DNA from 3 places in the Bermanella marisrubri genome. Region 3 is predicted to be linked to each of the others. Evidence: predicted binding sites of a transcription regulator. Region 3 holds the regulator's gene; each other region holds the start of a gene.
What was found. Region 3 encodes sigma-54, which starts transcription at its own class of promoters, with help from an activator protein. Its sites were predicted from a motif close to TGGCACNNNNNTTGCTNT; they were not measured.
Positions count from the first base shown of each region.

Region 1: the regulator sigma-54 is predicted to act here: its motif matches at 2,976-2,993, upstream of flgB (flagellar basal body rod protein FlgB).
Region 2: the regulator sigma-54 is predicted to act here: its motif matches at 2,386-2,403, upstream of nirB (nitrite reductase large subunit NirB).

Region 1 is NZ_CP051183.1:2,623,928-2,628,987, reverse strand. It holds gene flgM (flagellar biosynthesis anti-sigma factor FlgM) at 1-147, opposite strand, end outside; gene flgA (flagellar basal body P-ring formation chaperone FlgA) at 234-980, opposite strand; gene HF888_RS12160 (chemotaxis protein CheV) at 1,101-2,048, shown strand; gene HF888_RS12155 (CheR family methyltransferase) at 2,054-2,863, shown strand; gene flgB (flagellar basal body rod protein FlgB) at 3,034-3,429, shown strand; gene flgC (flagellar basal body rod protein FlgC) at 3,445-3,891, shown strand; gene HF888_RS12140 (flagellar hook assembly protein FlgD) at 3,921-4,709, shown strand; gene HF888_RS12135 (flagellar hook-basal body complex protein) at 4,759-5,060, shown strand, end outside.
Region 2 is NZ_CP051183.1:658,857-663,916, reverse strand. It holds gene HF888_RS02975 (hypothetical protein) at 224-1,381, shown strand; gene HF888_RS02970 (type IV pili methyl-accepting chemotaxis transducer N-terminal domain-containing protein) at 1,464-2,270, shown strand; gene nirB (nitrite reductase large subunit NirB) at 2,455-5,001, shown strand; gene nirD (nitrite reductase small subunit NirD) at 5,005-5,060, shown strand, end outside.
Region 3 is NZ_CP051183.1:844,144-849,203, reverse strand. It holds gene lptA (lipopolysaccharide transport periplasmic protein LptA) at 1-200, shown strand, start outside; gene lptB (LPS export ABC transporter ATP-binding protein) at 202-927, shown strand; gene HF888_RS03830 (RNA polymerase factor sigma-54) at 1,039-2,541, shown strand; gene hpf (ribosome hibernation-promoting factor, HPF/YfiA family) at 2,650-2,955, shown strand; gene ptsN (PTS IIA-like nitrogen regulatory protein PtsN) at 2,966-3,418, shown strand; gene rapZ (RNase adapter RapZ) at 3,461-4,315, shown strand; gene HF888_RS03810 (HPr family phosphocarrier protein) at 4,412-4,681, shown strand; gene mgtE (magnesium transporter) at 4,769-5,060, shown strand, end outside.

The sequences.
Region 1 (5,060 bases), 1.7 Mb from region 3:
ACTTTGAGCGCTTAACTTCACCTCATCAGAAGATGAGCTCGAACTTGAATCGCTTTTCTTAACTTGGGCATTGGCTTTATCGACTTGCTCAGTCGAGCGCGATTGGCCGCCGCCTCCTATGCCATTGGTGAGTTTATTTATGTTCATTTCATTTACCTTCCACGCTTTAGAGATTTCCTCGTAGATATGTAACGGCCGTCTTACACCAGTCTTTAGTATTTTTTTTAAAAAACTTAAAAATTAACCGAAACGACTCCACTTTCTTCTACGGTGGCACGGATTATACGTTCCGAACGTAGGTTTTTAACCCGAATTTGCCGGCCCTCACGCCCATCATTTAATGCTTCACCGGGCATTTTGACACTCATTGGGCCTTTTGATGCCGAAATAATGACGCGATCGCCTTTTTTAACCAGTAGAGCCGGTAAAACAAGGCGCCCATTCAGAACGGTTTGCCCAGCTAATCCGCGCTTAGATTGTTTTCCTATAACGTTTTCCTTTTTTAGAAAATATCCACTGCGCAGGTCTGCGAGATTATGAATTTCCAGATCTAGGTGTCGGGCTTGTAATTCAATGTCTTTAGGAACGGGTTGGTTAAGTACGACTACAGGAGCTTTGATATTCAACTCTACGGGGACATTGAGCGCCCACGACTTTGTCTTGCATGCCACTTTTATGTGATTTCTACCTAAATCTAAACTTGTCAAAGTTTCTATTTGCACCGGTTGTGGACAAGCGGCAAATTCCAACCGTTTGTCCAGATAGCTAATATCCACTTCAATCTGGTAGTCCGAAATCTCCATATCTTGTGCCATTTGATTTAAATAGTGAGACAAATGGCCCTTTAATCCTTGTTCAATTTGCTGGTGCCATGAAGTTCCACCGGTATCCCCTGTAGCATGTGATACGGAATTGACTCCAACAAGGCAGAGTAATCCAAGAAAAAATCTGTGCTTCCCGAAAATCTGTCCTATTCTCATAGATGTATGCCTTTTGTCTTTTGTGCAGAGTGGCATTTTTTCCACGTGGTAGTCAGATACAGCAAGTATTATGCCGCGTATTTAATGCAAGCCTATTAGGTTGATACACGGAGTTGGGATATGCCAGGGGTTCTCGATAGCGTCGATCAGCGAACGCAATTGGTGGGGGAAAACCGCCTTGAGTTGCTACTGTTCCGCTTAAACGGTTCACAAATTTATGGCATCAATGTGTTTAAAGTGCGTGAGGTTTTGCAATGTCCTCCTTTGACTATCTTGCCCAAAAGCCATCACGTAGTGGTTGGGGTAGCGCATATCCGCTCAGGCACGATCACGATCATGGATTTAGGTTTGGCTACCGGAAATGAATCGGTTGGCGATCCTAAAGATGCGTTTGTCATCATTACCGAATATAACGGTGCTACTCAGGGTTTTTTGGTTAAAGGTGTCGAACGCATTATTAATATGAATTGGGAAGAAATTCATCCACCGCCAATGGGTACTGGTCGAGAGCATTATCTTACTGCTGTGACTGAGGTTGATGAAAAACTGGTAGAGATCATCGATGTAGAAAAGATTCTCGCTGAAGTGTCTCCCATTAATGAAGAAATCAGTGAAGATATATTGGCTTCTGCGCAGGAGTATAAGCCTGAAGAAGCGCCGCGCGTTCTCATTGCGGACGACTCTAAAATCGCTCGTAAGCAGGTTACTCGCTGTCTAGAAGCTCTGGGCGTGGAAGTGACTGCCATGAATGACGGAAAGCAAGCATTTGAGCACTTAAAACAAATGCTGGCTGATGGCATCAATCCGGTCGATCACTATGCATTAATGGTTTCTGACATTGAAATGCCCGAGATGGACGGTTATACGCTAACAACAAAAATCCGTTCAGACGATGCGTTGAATAAAATGCATATTATTTTGCATACATCGTTAAGTGGCGTCTTCAACCAGAATATGGTGAAGAAAGTTGGGGCCAATGATTTTATCGCAAAATTCAACCCCGATGTCTTAGCTTCAAAGGTAGCGGAACAAGTTAAGGCCGTCGGTGGAGTCATGCCTCAGGAATGATATAAATGGAAATATCTAAAGCAGACTTTGGTGTCTTTCGCGACTATTTGGAACGCGTGTGCGGCATTTTGCTCGGGGACAATAAAGAGTACCTAGTAGCCAGTCGGTTGCGCACTATCGTGAAAGATAAAGAATTAAATTCGTTGGCTGAATTGGTTAAATTGATGGAGTCAGATTCTCGTCTAAGAGAAACTGTGGTCGATGCAATGACGACCAATGAGACTCTCTGGTTTCGTGATGCACATCCTTTTCAGATTTTACAAAATCGCTTATTGCCCGAATTTTGTCAAAAGCAAAAGAGTATTGATATTTGGTGTGCTGCCAGCTCGACAGGGCAGGAACCTTATTCTATCAGTATGGTGATTGATGAGTTTAAACGGGCCAATCCTGGAAAGCTAACGTCGGAAAAAATAATGGCCACCGATATATCACCCAGTGCGTTAAATATAGCGCGATCAGGTGTCTATGATCAGTTAGCCTTGGGCCGCGGAATGCCAAAAGAGTATTTAGATCGCTATTTCAAACAGTCTGAAAAAGGCTGGCAGGTTGATCCAAAGATTCAAGCCCGAGTCCAATATCGCATGCTTAATCTCTTAAATAACTATTCACTGCTTGGGCGCTATGACATTGTTTTTTGCCGCAATGTATTGATCTATTTTTCTAGCGATTTAAAGCAAGATATTTTGCGTCGAATTCACAGTGTCATAAAGCCAGGTGGTTACTTATTCTTGGGTGCCAGCGAGGCACTTAGTGGTCTGCCTGATCTCTACGAAATGGTGCAGTGCAGTCCTGGTATTATCTATCGTAAAAAGTAGGTAGTGGCAAAAAGACCAATGGGTTTATCCATTCCTTTCTAAGCGGCAATCCTTGCCGCTTTTTTGTATTTAAAAATATCGTAACCCATTGAAAATAAAGGAAAATTAATTTTGGCATAGGCGTTGCTATCTCTTAAGTAATTGAAAATTAAGAGCGAAAGAGGCAAGGCATGTCATCCATCAGTTTCGACAACGCATTGAACATTTATCCTAAGACTACGCAACTGCGTGCGGCGCGTGCGGAGATTCTTGCCAATAACTTGGCCAACGCGGATACACCTCACTACAAAGCGCGCGATATCGATTTCAACGCCATGCTTGATGGTGCCATGAGCAGTCGCTCAATTGGTATGGAAAAAACTCACAAAGCGCATATCTCAGGTAATCAGAGCGTTGACGATAGCTTGAAGTATCGCAACCCATATCAGCCTGCCATCGACGGTAACACAGTTGATACGCAAATGGAGCAATCGTTTTATACCGAAAACGCATTGCGCTACAACGTCTCTTTCGAATTTTTAAACAGCGGTTTTAAGGGCATGAAAAACGCTCTTAAATCACAATAAATAGGAGGTTAAGTCATGTCACTTACGAACGTTTTTAACGTTGCTGGCACAGGGATGAACGCACAATCGGTTCGACTTAACACCACAGCCAGTAACATCGCCAACGCAGAAACGGTTAGTTCAAGCATTGATGAAACCTATCGAGCACGTAAGCCCTGGTTTCAAGCATTGCAAAAAGAGTGGGACGACATCGAAGGCTTAAGCGACAAATTAGAATTACGCAAAGGGGTAGGTGATGGCGTGCATGTGGCTGCCATTGTTGAAAGTGATGCGCCGTTGAAGCGTCGCTTTGAACCACACCATCCAATGGCGGATGAGGAAGGTTATGTCATGTATCCCAACGTCAATATTGTGGAAGAAATGACAGACATGATGTCTTCATCACGAAGCTATCAAATGAATGTTGAAATGATGAAAACAGCAAAACAAATGCTGCAGCGAACCCTAACTCTGGGTCAATAACGGAATAGGGTTTTAGTGAGGAGAATGTCATGACCGAAGTGACAAACAGTGGGACCAGTTCTCAGGTTCTCGATCAATACAAGCAAAAAGATGACGACAAGCCAAAGGATAATGAGCTGGGTCGAAACGAGTTTTTAAAGCTCTTGGTTACTCAAATGAATAACCAAAACCCTTTAAAACCTCAAGAGAACTCAGAATTTGTTGCTCAGTTAGCTCAGTTCTCTTCGGTTGAAGGTTTAGAAAATCTAAATACAACCGTAGATAGTATGTCGGATGGTTTACGCTCCAGCCAAGCTCTTCAGGCATCCTCGCTCGTTGGTCAAAGTGTGATTGTACCGAACCAAGAATATGGTTTCTTACAGAACGGTGATGTGGTTGCAGGTGTTGCAGAAGTGCCTGCTACTACGATGAATTTAAACCTTCAGATTAAGAATAAAGCGGGTCAAACATTGGAAACAATTGATCTTGGTTTCCACGAAAAAGGGCCAGCAAGCTTACGTTGGGATGGTGCCAATCTTGAGCTGGATGGTGAGATTGTTGACCTTGATCGTAGCAAACTCAACCGTCAAGAATATTTTAAAGACGAGGATGGCAACTTGGTTCTGGACGATAACGGTAAACCGATTCCAATGCCTTATCCACCAGGCGAATACAAGTTTGAGTTATCTGCTTCTATCGACGGCAAAACAGAAGGTTTAGATACCGCCATGAGCGGTCGGGTGGATAGTGTCAGTATTGGTGCGAATAACGCAGTGACTTTGAATTTAGCGGGCGGCATCAAAGCAGCCATTTCTGAAGTAAAACAGATTTTAGAGTAGCAGTGAATTCACTGCTAAAAGAATTAAGAGACAGTAGAGGTAAATCAGCATGGCCTTTAATATCGGTTTGAGTGGCATCCGAGCTGCTTCCACAGATTTAGAAGTAACAGGTAATAACGTTGCAAACGCAAGCACGGTGGGCTTTAAAGAGTCCCGAGCCGAATTTGCTGACGTATATACCACAACGATTTTAGGTACCGGTAGCAAGCCAGTTGGTAGCGGTGTGCTGGTTGACAATGTTCGACAAGAATTCAGCCAAGGAAACATCAGTGGTACTGAAAATGCGTTGGATATGGCGATTGATGGTAATGGATTTTTTATACTTAACGATAATGGCACTGAGTCTTATAC
Region 2 (5,060 bases), 190 kb from region 3:
CGCACATCTGCTTGCCCCATCGTGAAACCCAATGCCACATTTTGAACAGGGATGTGCATAAAGGACTGCACTGACTTAAAACATTTCCTAATCAAAGTTCAATTTTAGGCACCATCACACTTCATTTTTCAGCAAACTGAGTGTTTTTCATGTGATTTTTTTGTTTGGCATATGGGTTGCTCTAACACCAGAGAACCCTTTCACTCTATTAAAGGAAATCACAATGAAAACATTAAAACCTGTTCTTTGTACTTTAGCGCTGGGCTCCATGAGTGCATTCGCTTCTGCAAATACATTGCAAAGTGAATCACAGTCTTTTCTAGAAGATACTTCTTGGTCTTTTGATTTTAGATATAGAACCGAGAGTGTGGATAAAGACAACAACCTAGATACCGCATTGGCCAATACATTGAAGTCTCGGCTGACAATAAAAACAGGAACGGCCTATGGATTCAGTGGACTGGTAGAAGGCGATAATACTCTACATATAACGGATGATTTTAACTCCACCGAAAACAATCAAGCCGAATATCAAAAAGTAGTTGATCCAGAGACGACTCAGATAAACCAAGCCTATGTGCAGTATAGTAATGCAGGTAATACCATCAAGCTAGGTAATCAGCGTATTCTTCTCGATAACCAACGCCATGTTGGCGGCGTTGGATTTAGACAGGACGAAGCAACTTTTGATGCAGTCTCAATCAGCAGCACGTACTTCGATAATACAAAGCTGTTTTTCGCAGTTGCTAACAATAGAAACACCATTAAAAATGAAAATACCGAAGAAGACATCATTCTTTTAAACGCTCAACATAACTATAGCGATAGCCTTAAAGCCACAGCCTTTTACTATAGCATTGAAACGGAATCAGGCTCGAACCTTGATACGTTTGGCCTTCGTTCCACTGGCGTTCTATCTAACAAAGCATCCTACGAAGCAGAAATAGCAACACAAGATGATGAAACCAATACAACTCTTTACTACCACTTAGCTGGTAGTTACAAGCTAGGAGCAATCAAAGCTACCCTTGGCCTCGAGACTCTAGGTAGTGATGATGGCGATGCATCTTTTAAAACTCCGCTTGGAACCAATCATAAATTCTTTGGCTGGAGCGATACTTATCTAGGTGCGCCTGATGGAAATGGCCTGCAGGATATTTATGTTAGCGCTGTCAGCAAACTAGCAGGCGTAAAACTCGTGGGTCAGTTCCATAGTTTTAGCTCAGTTGAAGATAGTACTGACTTAGGCACAGAGTTTGGTTTCTTGGCCGCCAAAAAATTTAAAAATTATGGCTTGAGTTTCAAGCTTGCTCAATTCTTTGCTGGTGATACAGGCGTGGACACCACCAAGCTTTGGCTTACAGCAACAGCTAAATTCTAAAAATCAAAGTTTAACCCTAGCACTAGGGAGCGATGTCTCCCTAGTAGCTAAAGAAATCATCAACCAATATGGAAATATAAGCATGAGATCGTTCATTGCATTAATCGTCCTATGCCTTAGCGTATTAAGCACACCCGCTTACAGCGAAGTTCAATCCTTATCGCAAGCCATTAATGAATCCGGTCGTTTGCGAATGCTTAGCCAACGTATGGCAAAATCAAAACTACTATCAGCCATGGAAATCCAACCAGAAAAAGCGCAAGTTCAATATCGAGATAGTCTTGCGTTATTTAAAAAGAATTTAGTGGATTTAATCATATTTAGTGATCAGGTCGACCAATCAGGTTCAATGAATGTTCAACTAAAACAAATACAATCGGCATTACAGGCTTTTACCAATATTAGCGAGAACTACGACATCACACCCTTGATTCCTAACTTGCTAATGACTAGCGATCAATTATTAATGCAATGCGAAACCTTGGTGACAGAACTCGAAAATATAGCAAATCGTCGCAGTGCCAAGTGGGTAAACTTATCTGGCCGTCAACGCATGCTTAGCCAGCGCATTGCTAAGCTCTACACTGCAATTGCACTTAGCAAGGATGAGACACACAAGGCGGATTTACAGCAAGCAGTGCAGGAATTTGAATCTGCCCTGAATCAACTGATCTCCTCCCCTGACAATACGCAATTTGTACGCTACAAGCTCAATAATGTCCTCACACAATGGAATTTCTCTAAGCAAGGTTTCCTAGCTCTAGAGAAGGGACAGAGCACTCCTTTGGTTATCAGTATCACGACGGAAAGTATCTTAAAACAGATGAACGATATTACGGCCCTGTATCAAGAAATCGACCTCAATAAAACGCGGTTGGCCGCAAACTAATATCGCACCAGCTGTGTGCGCGCCGTTTTTTATGCGTGCACCACAAGTGCACAACCGCATGAACAAGAACGCTTTAAATCACAAATTTTCTATAGAAATCAACAGCTTAACTAATTGGCACAAGGGTTGCTAAAGAAGAATCAAGTTAAAAAGTTTCAAGCTCTGCGCTTGCTAGGAGAACACCATGTCAAACAAGCAAGATCTTATCGTGATCGGCAACGGAATGGTTGGCCAAAAGTTTTTACAAACTTTAGCTGATAAAGGAAAGCACGAATCGTTCAACATCACCGTGCTTTGCGAAGAACCGCGACCTGCATATGATCGCGTCTATTTGTCCTCTTATTTTTCAGGCAAAACAGCTGATGACCTTAGCTTGGTTGAAAAGGATTTCTTCAATGACAATCAAATCGAAATTAAACTGAACTGCAAAGCTGAGAGCATTGATCGAGAAAATCAATTGGTGAAAACATCCCATGGTGAGAACCTTCACTATGACAAATTGATTTTGGCCACGGGCTCGTATCCTTTCGTCCCTCCTGTTGAAGGCCACGACCGAGAGCACTGCTTGGTTTACCGCACCATCGAAGATTTGGAAAATATTGAAGCGAGCGCCAAAGAATCAAAAGTAGGTGTTGTTGTGGGTGGTGGTCTACTTGGCTTAGAGGCAGCCAAAGCGTTAAAAGACTTAGGCCTTAAAACACATGTCGTAGAGTTTGCTCCTCGCCTAATGGCCGTTCAGGTTGATGACGCAGGCGGCGCGCTACTAAAACGAAAAATCGAAGAGCTGGGCGTTCAAGTACATACCAGCAAGAATACTCAATTGATTACCGATGGCGATACTCTCCGTCATAAGATGGAATTTGCCGACGGCGAGTCCTTGGAAACGGATCTTATTTTATTTAGCGCCGGTATTCGTCCACAAGATGCTATTGCTAAACAAGCAGAGCTTGAGCTTGGCCCACGTGGCGGCATCATTATTAACAATCACTGTCAGACGTCAGACGAGAACATCTACGCTATCGGCGAATGCGCACTTTGGGGTGGAATGATCTACGGCTTAGTCGCGCCTGGTTATGCCATGGCATCCGTCGCCGTTGATCACATCACGCAAACGGGCGATTCAGAATTTGCTGGTGCGGATATGAGTACCAAGCTGAAATTAATGGGCGTTGATGTCGCGTCTATTGGTGATTGCCATGGTCGCACCGAAGGTTCACTTTCATACGCCTACAATGACGAAGTCAATCAAGTATATAAAAAACTGGTTGTTAGTGCTGATAAAAAACAACTGCTTGGTGCCATTATGGTGGGCGAAGCAGAGGACTATGGCAACCTGCTACAAATGATGCTGAACAATATCGAGCTGCCAGAAAAACCTGAACTTCTCATATTGCCAAGTACTGATGGTATGGAAAAGCCGGCATTGGGTCCTGATGCTCTGCCAGAAACAGCACAAATATGTTCTTGCTATGACGTCAGTAAAGGACAAATCTGCTGCAGTGTTCAAGACGGTGCGCAAACCATTGGCGATGTGAAAGCATCCACCTCTGCAGCCACAGGTTGTGGTGGTTGTACTGCACTGGTGACTCAGGTCATGAATAGCGAACTCGAGAAACTCGGTGTGGAAGTCAATACCGATATTTGTGAGCACTTTGCTTATACACGACAAGATCTTTACAACATCATTCGCGTTGAAGGTATCGAGTCATTTCAAGAGCTATTAGAAAAACATGGCAAAGGTCATGGCTGTGAAATCTGTAAGCCCGCTGTAGGCTCGATACTCGCTTCTGTCTACAACGATTATGTCTTGGATGAAAAACACATCAGCCTACAGGACACCAATGATATTTATTTGGGTAATATGCAAAAAGACGGTACCTACAGTGTAGTACCTCGCATGCCTGGCGGTGAGGTAACGCCTGAAGGCTTGTTAGTTATTGGGCAGATTGCAAAAGACTTTGGTCTCTACACAAAAATTACCGGTGGTCAGCGTATCGATTTATTCGGTGCTCAATTGCACGAACTTCCGCAGATTTGGAAGCGTTTGGTAGACGCCGGTTTTGAAACCGGCCATGCATATGGTAAAGCACTGCGTACTGTAAAATCTTGTGTGGGTAGCACTTGGTGTCGATATGGTGTTGATGATTCCATGTCTCTCTCCATTGAAGTAGAGAACCGATACAAAGGTTTACGCGCCCCACACAAAATCAAATTCGCGGTATCCGGATGTACTCGTGAGTGTGCTGAAGCACAAAGTAAAGACGTGGGCATTATTGCAACGGAAAATGGTTGGAATCTCTACGTGTGTGGTAATGGTGGTATGAAACCACGCCATGCAGAACTACTAGCACAAGACCTCGATAAAGAAACACTGATCAAATACATTGATCGTTTTTTAATGTTTTACATTAAAACCGCAGACCGCCTACAGCGCACGAGTGTATGGCGCGATAACTTAGAGGGTGGACTAGATTACTTAAAATCCGTTGTAGTGGATGACTCACTAGGCTTGGCAGAAGAACTTGAACAGCAAATGCAGCATGTAGTGGGCACCTATCAATGTGAATGGAAATCGACTATTGAGAATCCAGAACGATTGAAGCGCTTTAAGCACTTTATCAATGCCGATGACACAGATAAAAACCTACAGTTTGTCAAAGAGCGCGGACAAATTAGACCCGCTAATGAAGATGAACGTTTAAAGAAAGACAACCTGATTACAGTAGGCTAGATCATGAGTGATTTTCAAAAAGCATGTTTAATTGATGATATTGATGCGGGCACAGGAGT
Region 3 (5,060 bases):
ATCTAACAAAAAGCAAACAATTAACGTTGTTAAAAAATGCTGGCTTACAAAAACAAGGTAATGAATTCAGTGGTGAACGTATTGTTTATCTGATTGATCAGCAAAAAGTTAAGGCGGAAAGCCCACAAGAAGATCAGCGTATTCGCATGGTGATTCAGCCAGAACAACAAAAGAATTCCAGCGAAAGTACTAAGGAATAAAATGGCGATTTTAAAAGCACAAAATCTAGCCAAAAGTTACGGCCCACGCCAAGTGGTGGAAGATGTATCCATGTCCATTGAAAGTGGACAAATTGTTGGATTACTGGGCCCAAATGGCGCCGGTAAAACGACCTGTTTTTATATGATTGTAAATCTGGTTAACGCTGACAAAGGACGCATTGTCATCGATGACCAAGATATTACTGATCTACCTATGCATGGGCGCGCACAACGCGGAATCGGATATCTGCCGCAAGAAGCCTCTATCTTTCGCAAGCTAACCGTTGCCAATAATATTTTAGCAATTCTAGAAACCCGCAAAGATTTAAATAATAAGCAGCGCCAAGAAAAACTAGAAAGCCTTTTGGATGAATTTCATATTCAGCATATCCGTGATAGCTTAGGTATGGCTCTATCCGGCGGTGAGCGACGTCGTGTAGAGATCGCGCGCGCCCTAGCTGCGGAACCCTCTTTTATATTGTTAGATGAGCCTTTCGCCGGGGTAGATCCCATCAGTGTCGGCGATATAAAGAGCATCGTAAAACAGTTAAAAGAGCGAGGGTTAGGGGTACTGATCACTGACCACAATGTCAGAGAAACTCTTGATATCTGTGAAAAAGCTTATATCGTAGGTAATGGGCATATCATCGCCGAAGGTAATGCTGAGCAAGTACTCGCAAACCAGCAAGTAAAAGACATTTATTTGGGCGATGATTTTAAGCTCTGAGTATTTTACGGAGTTTAAACCTCGTCCTAATAAGTCTAGACTTGGTTCAAACTTCATGTATATTCAATAGTAGATGAATTGGTTTTTGCCACGGAATAATAAGCAGTATTTATGAAAGCGTCCTTGCAATTAAAAATGGGTCAACATCTTACGATGACCCCCCAGCTGCAACAGGCCATTAGACTACTTCAGCTTTCAACCATCGACCTCCAGCAGGAAATCCAAAACGCGTTGGATTCCAATCCATTACTGGACGTTGAGGAGGAATACGAAGGCGAAACACCCCAAGACCAATCAACACAATCGCAATCAGAGAATAAAGACACCGAAGCCAGCGAAAACCAAACACAGGAAAACGTTGGCGACGATGCAACTGCCGATAGTGACTGGAACGAAAATATTCCCGACGACTTGCCCACAGATAGCGATTGGGATGACACATGGCAAGCTTCAGCATCGCCAGCCAGCAGCAGCGAATCCTACAGCGGTGGCGATGACTTCGATTTTGACAGCCGCAACGGCAGCACAGATGATTTACAAGACCACTTACTGTGGCAATTAAACCTAACCCCGATGTCCGACAACGATCACATGATAGCCGTTAACATTATTGAAGGGGTTGACGATGACGGTTACTTAAAAGTAAGCCTAGAAGACATCCTCGCCAGTTTTGATCCGGAACTTGAGATCGAACTGGATGAACTTGAAGCAGTTCTGCACCTATTGCAACAATTTGAGCCCAGTGGTGTTTGCGCACGAGATTTACAAGAATGCCTCTCTTTGCAACTGAAGCAATTACCAAAAGACACCCCATGGTTAGATCTTGCACAGAAACTTATCGATAATCACATCGACCTGTTGGGCAGTAAAGATTACAGCGCATTGATGCGTAAACTCAAAGTCAAAGAAGACGAACTCAAAATTGTGATTCGAGGTATTCAAGAACTCAACCCTCGACCAGGCTCACAAATTGCCCCGCAAACCAGTGAATATGTCATCCCGGACGTCATTGTTCGACAGGTAAAAGGCCATTGGCGCGTGGAGTTAAATCCCGAAATTGCGCCAAAACTGCGTATCAATGACCACTATGCATCCATGGTCAAGCGCGCCGATAATAGTAGCGACAACAACTTTATCAAAGATCACTTGCAGGAGGCTCGTTGGTTCTTAAAGAGTCTTCAAAGCCGCAATGAGACGCTACTCAAAGTTGCTAGCAAAATCGTAGAATATCAACAGGCCTTCTTAGAAGAAGGGGATGAAGCTATGAAACCTCTTGTATTGCACGATATTGCAGAAGCGGTTGAAATGCATGAATCCACAATATCTCGTGTCACCACACAAAAATATATGCACACACCACGAGGTATCTATGAGTTAAAGTACTTCTTCTCAAGCCATGTGAGCACTACTAGTGGTGGCGAATGCTCATCTACCGCTATCCGCGCAATGATTAAAAAACTTATCGCCAGCGAAGCCGCTAAAAAGCCATTAAGCGATAGTAAAATCGCTGCGGTTCTCGAAGAAGAAGGCATCAAAGTCGCAAGACGTACTGTGGCCAAATATAGAGAAGCCATGCATATACCCCCCTCTAATGAACGCAAGAGGTTGGTATAACGAAAAATTGACTTGAATCGTCTCCGGTTTTAGCCGGTAGCCTATACTAAGATTAGGTTACCAGCACATTAACGCACCCTTTGGGTGCCGACAGTAGGAGCTACATATATGCAAATCAATATCAGCGGACACCATGTAGAAGTGACTGACGCCCTTCGCGACTATGTTCATTCAAAAGTCGAGAAGCTGGAAAGACACTTTGATAATATCACCAATGTTCAAGTAACATTGACCGTTGAGAAGCTCGTACAAAAAGCCGAAGCGACCGTCCATGCGGCTGGCGCCGAATTACACGCCAATGCCGATAATGAAAACATGTATGCCGCCATTGATGGCCTAACCGATAAACTAGACCGTCAATTAATAAAACATAAAGAGAAGATGGTTAATCACCGTCACGGAAATAGCCACTAATTTAATCCATATGTCTTCGAGTATTGCTCAAATTCTAACGTCAGAGCGCACCCAATGGGGTGCCACTTGCACCAGTAAAAAACGATTGATGCAACATATTAGTCAATTCCTAGCGGACAGCATCCAAGATGCAGACCCTAGTGAAATTTATGAGCGTCTTATCGCACGAGAGAAGTTGGGCAGTACTGGCATTGGAGAAGGCATTGCCATTCCCCATTCACGTCTAGCAGAGTGCCATGAAACTATTGGCGCTTTGTTCGTGCTGGAAACACCTATCGATTTTGATTCCATTGACCGCCAACCTGTAGACATTGTATTTGTTTTATTGGTGCCAGAAGAAGCCAATGAACAGCATTTAAAAACGCTAAGCATGCTAGCAGAGCAGTTTAGCCAATCGTCATTTCGTAATCGGTTGCGAGATGCACGGTCTACCAGCGAACTCTACCAGATTGCGGTACACTGATAGATTCTTAATGTTCGCAAAACATACTGATTAAGGTTTGTCATGAAATTGGTCATCATTAGTGGACGCAGCGGTTCTGGCAAGAGCACTGCGTTGAATGTGCTAGAAGATCTCGGCTTCTACTGCATTGACAATCTACCAGTCATGCTATTGCCTACCTTAATGCAACAAGCGAATCAGCAGGGCACCGGTCTTGTGGGCATGGCCGTCAGTATTGATGCTCGCAACATACGCTCTGAATTAGGTAATTTTGCCGACATCGTTAGCCAGCTGCCAAACGATTGCATCTTGGAGATCATCTATCTAGATGCCCATGTGGACACTCTGCTCACTCGGTTTAGCGCAACACGACGCAAACACCCTCTAACGGATGCCGATGTACCTTTATTTGAGGCAATAAATAAAGAGGTAGAGCTACTGCATCATATTGCCGACATGGCAGACCTCACCATTGATACCACCCATTTATCCATGCACCAACTGCGCACAATGATTAAAAACCGCGTGGTGGACAAAGATAGCAACGAGATGTCGATTCTATTTGAATCTTTTGGGTTTAAGCATGGCATACCAAAAGACAGTGACTTGGTGTTTGATGTACGCTGCTTGCCCAATCCTTACTGGGACCCTCAGTTACGCCACTTTACTGGGCAAGATCAAGCCATCATTGACTTTCTGAGCGATGAATCTTCTGTGAATGAAATGTATAGCGATATTGATGATTATCTACAGAAATGGTTACCAGAGTTTCAAAATAATAACCGCACATATATGACCATCAGTATCGGCTGCACTGGGGGCCAACATCGCAGCGTATACATGACAGAGCGTCTTTACCAAGCCTATGAAAAGCGCTATCAAAATGTTCAATTACGTCATCGTGAATTAAACCCATAAATAGCCCCATTAAAACCAATTTCCACCATTGCTAGACAGACCGCTTGGGGCTGCGCTATGGTTATTAATTATTAAAAGAAAAACGTGCAGCAGCCCATGCTAGAGCAATCCATTACGATTATTAACAAGCTCGGTCTCCACGCCCGAGCCGCGGCGAAACTTGTTTCCACCAGTAGCACTTATACGAGCAAGATTAAGATCAGCTATAATGGAAAAGAGGTGGATGCAAAAAGCATCATGTCAGTCATGATGCTAGCCGCGAGTAAAGGCAGTGAAGTTACGTTGCATGTTTCTGGAGACGACGAAAAAGCCGCAATGCAGGCCATAACGGATCTTATCAACAACCGTTTTGACGAGGATGAATAGTCTCGTAACGTCGGGCTTCATACACTAGCCATAGCTAGATTGTCACATTAACGGTACAATTCCCGCCTCTCGAAAGGATAGAGTTCTATGGCCAGAGGCGAATATCAGAACAGCAAATTACAACATCTTGAGTCTGCACTTGAAAGCGGTGCTTTGGCTCAAGTTCGCCGTATCCTCAACAGTGATTTGCAAGCCGCCGATGTTGCTCACCTTCTTGAATCCTCCCCCCCAAAAGAGCGTAAACTGCTGTGGGGATTGATCGACGAAGAGAACGAAGGTGACGTACTTCAACACCTAGGTGACGAAATACAAAGCTGGTTGTTAAACCAGATGTCCGTACAAGAAATGGCCAATGCTATTTCTGATCTAGATACGGATG